DNA from 2 places in the Acetivibrio saccincola genome. Region 1 is predicted to be linked to the other one. Evidence: riboswitches for the same ligand, from Rfam matches in the RefSeq annotation. Region 1 holds a riboswitch; the other holds the start of a gene.
What was found. Region 1 has a riboswitch for thiamine pyrophosphate ahead of HVS_RS07790 (MTH1187 family thiamine-binding protein). Riboswitches for the same ligand answer to the same signal wherever they lie in the genome.

Region 1 (3,175 bases):
ACCCCAGTATGGAGCGTCATCCTGGTACTTTGAAGCAAGATACTTTTGGCTTTTTACAACAAGTTCCCTGTCAAGCTCCGGTGCAAGTTCTAAAAGGCATTCTGCGGCCTCGTCAGGATTTTCCATTGCAAATTTATAACCTTCCTGTACAGCCCTCATAAAGCTTTTAACAAGTTCAGGGTTGTTGTTGATATTGTTTTCGTTTGTTATTATTACAGGAGTGTAGTAGTCAAAGATGTCTGAAAGCTCCCTTAGGGAAATATAGTTGATTTCTGCTCCTTTATTTGTGGCATTTATATAATCCCAACCTTCAAAAATCCAGGCAAAGTCAATTTGACCTGTTTCACTGGCGGTTAAGAAGTCCAAAGTACCTGTAGTAAGTATTTCAACCTTTTCCGGATCCCCTCCGGCATCTTTTACAATTTGCTTTACCATTGCAGTTTCAACTTCAGAACCCCAACCGCCGTACTTTTTACCTTCAAAATCCTTAGGGGAATTTATTCCCTTTGACTTCAGTGAGCCAAATCCGGAGGTGTTGTGCTGGATTACAGCTGCAATTGAAACTATAGGTATATCTGCAGAACGTGCAAATGTAACTCCTTCTTGATAACTTATACCAAACTGGGCGGTATTTGATGCCACAAGCTGGTCGGCGGAAGATTCACCGGGCTGTATTATAGAAACATTAAGACCTTCTTTTTCAAAAAAACCCTTTACCTTTGCCACATAAACCCCGGTGTGATTTGTATTGGGAGTCCAGTCTAATACAAATGTTACATCTTGCAAATTATCAGTACTGTCTAAATTATCAGTACTCCCTTTTGAAGGTATGGTATCCTCCGGCTCTACAGTTTCCTGCTTTGTACAGCCTGACAGAAGACTTGTCAAAGACAGGCTAATAATAATCAATGTAAATAATAGCTTTAGTATATTTTTTTTCATGTTAATCATCCTTTTAACTCCCATTTTATTGTTTTCTTTTCTATTATGCTTATAATTGCAAATAATAAAATACTAAAAAGTGAAATTATCACAATATCTGCAAACATTGCAGCAGTTTTAAAGGATTTCATTGAGCGGGTGAGGAAAATACCTAGTCCCTTTTGTGCCCCGGTCCACTCAGACATTACAGTCCCCATTACGGCATATGCCGCTGCAAGCTTTAGTCCTGAAAAGAAGTGGACCAATGCTGAGGGGAGTTTTACTTTGGTAAAAATCTGCATCCTGCTTGCATTCATGCATTTAAGAAGTTCTTCAAAGTCTCTGTCATATGAGTTTAATCCTTCCGTAAGGCTAAGAGCCACAGGGAAGAAAACCACCAGCACACAGACAATTAATTTTGACACAATACCTATCCCAAACCAAATTGTAATTAATGGGGCAATTACAATTATTGGTACGGTTTGAGAAAGCACCATAAAAGGGTAAAAGATGCTGCGTATAATTTTAAAATTGCTCATTATTACAGACAATAAAACCGCCAATATTACACCTAATATAAAGCCTAAAACAGTTTCGGTTATTGTTGTAATTGAGTGGGAAAGGAGTAAATCCTTAGACTTTATAAACTCATTTAAAATAGCCGAAGGTGCCGGCAGGACATATTCTTTTATATCTTTTACTTTTACAACCACTTCCCACAAAATGACAAAAAGTACAAGGGCTATGGACGGATAAATGGGATTACCTGTACTTGGAAATCTTTTCATCCATGGTCACGCCTTCCTCTTTGTAGTCAATTTTAACTACAGATACAACCCTTTTTGCCCCTTCCTGCGTACAGATTTTTTGTGCCTTTTTGACAATTTCCAAAAGGGTGTCCAAGTCCCCTTCCATAGTTGTTTCCATTGGACCTACTTCATATTTGACACCGCTTTCTTTTATCATTTCAATTACCTTGTCCACAACAGGATAAACCCTTTCTTCAGGTACACTTGGCAAAACCTGAAGTGATACATTTATATTTGCCATATTTTTAAAGCTCCTTTCCTATTTGAAATCCATATTATATTTTTTTAATTACATAAACTAATATTTCATAAACTAACATTAGACAAATCAATATTTTATTATTCAAATTAACAAAAAACCGCCCAACATAGGCGGTAAAATGCTATTTACTCTATCCCTACGCTGGTATTATCCAGATCAGGTTATGCGGGTTGCGGAAAACTCCGCTCTCAGCCGGAAAACCAGCACCCCGTGTGTGTTTATTATTTAATTTTTATTAATAATAGCATAATGGAAAAGTAAATACAAGCTATACAAAGATTATAGTATATTATTTTTATTCAAATGTATTTCTTTAAATAAAAATAATTAAAAATAATTGATTTTATTTGATTATTATGGTAAAATTAACATATAAACTAATATAGATTGAGAAGGGGATTTAGAAATGGATAAGATAGTTATTAAACAGAATCAATTAAAACAGTTTTCGCTGCTATTACTCAGTATTATAATGGTTGTATCATCAGTTTTTGTGTTTTTTATCAACATGCCTATATTTGGTATTACTTTTGTTAGTAAAATAATAGGAGCTGCTGGAATTATATTTTTTGGAGCTGCTTCAATTTATATAATTAAATGCTTTATAAAACCTAAAGCTGTCCTTGTTATTGACCGGAATGGTATTACAGATAACTCCAGTGCTGTTAGTATTGGTTTTATTCCATGGCATGATATAAAATCAGTCTACATTAAAGATGTGCTTAATGAGTCTTTTATTTGTATTGATGTTGAAAATATAGAAGAAAAACTAAAAGGTTTATCTTCATTTAAAAAAAACATGATAAAGAGGAATTTAAAAACAGGAGCCCCGCCGGTGTCAATAACACTTGGATCAACTAGCTATAAACCGGAGAAGGTTTTAGAAATTATTAAAAATTACAAAGAAGTTTATAATCAATAGGGATGTTCTCTTTACGTCCTATTGTCCTGTCTACAAGAGAAAGAAATCACCTAAATTTAATTTAAATCATTATAATTTACTTAAAAGAGGTTTATTACAATGAATGAAAAAAAGATAGTTATAAAGCAAAGCACATCAAAACAGTTATTATATGTATTACTCAGTATTATAATGACTGCGACATCAGTCTATGTGTTTTCCAGCAGCAGGTTATTATTTGGAATTAAATACATGAACAAAATAATAGGTATCGCCGGAATT
Region 2 (3,175 bases), 140 kb from region 1:
CAAAAAATTATAAGCACAAATGATAAATATAATGATAAAAATATAATAAAAGTATTTCCTTATAAGGACTATATCTATTATATTTTTCTTGATGAGAATGAAGAAGTATATACAATGAGATATAATATAAATACATACGAAATAGAAAAAATTTTCTTTGACTATATATATAAAGATTCAATGGATTTAGAAGGCAATGTGATTATTAGTGAATATCCTGATTTTTGCGATAGTATAAATGAAAAGCTTGTTAACAAATTAGATGAGTATATACAAACCATATATACAGATAACAGAATAGTATTTGAAATATTGGTAAATAACCCTAAAAATGGAAGTTATATATCTTTGTATGAGTACATACCGGAGACTAAAGAAACTAAACTGTTAGTTAAGTTTGATGTTACAAATATACGGGAAATAGCATTTATAGAAGCAAATAAAAATAATTAAAAAATAAATTTTATAAGGTAAAATTCACGGGATAATAGAGCGCAACGGTTCTGGAAAGACGGTTCTTTTTAAATGTGTAACCTTTAAATTTGTAAGTTTAATGGTATAATATTTTTTGAAGATAAATATTATACAAAAGAGGTAGAATGTAATGAGTTTAAATATAAATAATGCAAAATTCGAAGTATCGGCGGTTAAGCCTTCCCAGTATCCTGTTAGTGATTTGCCTGAAGTGACCTTTGTGGGAAGGTCTAATGTAGGTAAATCCTCTTTGATTAATTCTCTTTTAAACAGGAAAAATTTGGCAAAAGTTGCAGCTACACCTGGAAAAACGCAGGTGATAAATTTTTACAATATAGATAATAAACTGTATTTTGTGGACCTTCCCGGGTACGGGTATGCAAAAGTGTCAAAAGGGGTACAGGCTTCCTGGGCAAAATTTATTGAAACTTATTTAGTAAAAAGGGAGCAGCTAAAATTAATAGTTATGCTTGTTGATATAAGACATTCTCCAACTTCCCATGACAAATTAATGCATGACTGGATTTTAAGTATGGAGCTTCCATACTTAGTGGTTGCAACTAAGAAGGACAAAGTACCCCGTTCTAAAATAAAGCCAAGATTGGCTGATATAGCTAAAGAGCTAAATCTTGATGCTTCTAATAAATTAATTCCCTATTCCTCAGAGACAAGACAGGGAAGGGATGAATTGTGGGATGAAATTAAAAAGTGTTTGGATATGGAAGGCTAATCTTGACAAATGTCTTTACAAGTGTAGATTTATAATATATAATAGACTCTGAAAATTGAATATTTTTTAAGCTGGGGGTGCCACACTGGCTGAGAAAGAGTGAAAAACTCTTAACCCTTTGAACCTGACACGGATAATGCCGGCGTAGGGAAGCTTTGAAAAAGTGTTTTTTTCATAGATAATTAGCTTGCCTCAAAGGCAAGCTTTTTTTGATACCTAAAGACATAAAGTATGTAATATATGTAAAATAAGGGGGTGTTAAATTGTTTATATCGCTAAATGGCAAAAAGACAGAAATAAAAGAAGGAATGACATTAAAGGAACTTATAGATGAAAAAGGTCTTGAGCCTGAGAGAATAGTTGTTGAGCACAATTATCAGGTTTTAAGACAGGAGGAGTGGGAGAAAACCATTTTAAAAGAAAATGATAACCTGGAAGTTTTAAGATTTGTAGGGGGCGGATAAATTATGGGTGAAAGATTAGTTAGTGACAGATTGGTTATTGGAGGAGTGGAAATCAAAAGCAGGCTTTTTGTGGGGACAGGAAAGTTTTCATCAAACAAACTGATTCCTGATGTAATAATGGGTTCAAATGCCCAGGTTATTACTGTGGCGCTAAGGAGAATTGATTTTGATTCAGATGAGGAAAACATATTAAATTACATTCCAAAAGACTGCATTATAATGCCCAATACTTCAGGGGCGAGAAATGCAGAGGAGGCTGTAAGAATTGCAAGAATTGCAAGGGCTGCCGGGTGCGGCAATTTTATAAAAATTGAGGTTATTTCAGACAATAAGTATCTTTTGCCGGATAACCATGAAACAATTAAAGCAACTGAAATTTTAGCCAGGGAAGGATTTATTGTAATGCCCTATATGAGCCCTGATTTAATGGCAGCAAAAAGGCTTGTGGAAGCAGGGGCTGCATCGGTGATGCCCTTAGGTGCACCCATAGGCACAAATAAGGGACTTAAAACAAAAGAACTTATAAAAATATTAATTAATGAAATTGATGTGCCTGTTATAGTTGATGCAGGAATTGGAAAGCCTTCTCATGCTTGTGAGGCTATGGAGCTTGGTGCGGATGCCGTTCTTGTAAATACCGCCATAGCAACGGCGGAAGATCCTGCCAAAATGGCACGGGCCTTTGCAAAAGCTGTTGAAGCCGGAAGAATGGCATATCTTTCAGGTACCGGTGCAGTTAGGGAGTATGCAGAGGCTTCATCACCTCTTACAGGATTTTTGGCGTAGGGCTGAAAAGACAAAAGAAACCATGCTGAAAGAAGGGTTAAAATGAGTTTTTATAATGAGTACATAAAATACAGGGACTTTAATTTTGAAAATTTTTTTGAAAAATTAACTGATGAACATATATTAAGGGCAATTAACAAGGAAAAACTTGATGAATATGATTTTTTGACCCTTTTATCAGAAAGGGCGGAAAAGCATTTAGAAGAAATGGCTCAAAAAGCAAACAGGCTTACCCTGCAGCATTTTGGGAAAGTTATATTTTTATATACACCCATGTACCTGGCTAATTACTGTGTCAACCAGTGTGCTTACTGTGGTTTTAATGTGACAAACAAAATTGTAAGAAAAAAACTTGAATTGGATGAGGTGGAGAGGGAAGCAGAAGCAATAGCAGAGACAGGCTTAAAGCATATTTTAATCCTTACAGGGGAGTCAAGGAAGAAAACACCTTTAAGCTATATAAAGGATTGTGTAAAAATATTGAAAAAGTACTTTTCTTCCATAACAATTGAAATTTATCCTTTGACGGAAGAGGAGTACAGAGAGCTGGTTGTAGCCGGGGTTGACGGGCTTACGGTGTATCAGGAAGTATATAATGAAAAAACTTACGACAAAATTCACATAAGAGGTCCTAAGAAAGATTACAGATTCAGGCTTGATACTCCTGAAAGGGCGTGCAGGGCATCAATGAGAAGTGTAAATATAGGAGCTCTTTTAGGTT

Region 2: it holds a riboswitch for thiamine pyrophosphate, as region 1 does, so the genes downstream of both, thiS (sulfur carrier protein ThiS) here and HVS_RS07790 (MTH1187 family thiamine-binding protein) in region 1, are expected to answer to the same signal.

Annotation. Positions count from the first base shown of each region.
Region 1 is NZ_CP025197.1:1,749,691-1,752,865, forward strand. Features, by position in the region: gene HVS_RS07780 (ABC transporter substrate-binding protein) at 1-942, opposite strand, end outside; gene HVS_RS07785 (ABC transporter permease) at 948-1,709, opposite strand; gene HVS_RS07790 (MTH1187 family thiamine-binding protein) at 1,684-1,971, opposite strand; TPP riboswitch at 2,108-2,213, opposite strand; gene HVS_RS07795 (STM3941 family protein) at 2,399-2,914, shown strand.
Region 2 is NZ_CP025197.1:1,607,600-1,610,774, forward strand. Features, by position in the region: gene HVS_RS07130 (hypothetical protein) at 1-453, shown strand, start outside; gene yihA (ribosome biogenesis GTP-binding protein YihA/YsxC) at 605-1,204, shown strand; TPP riboswitch at 1,268-1,372, shown strand; gene thiS (sulfur carrier protein ThiS) at 1,468-1,668, shown strand; gene HVS_RS07145 (thiazole synthase) at 1,672-2,454, shown strand; gene thiH (2-iminoacetate synthase ThiH) at 2,497-3,175, shown strand, end outside.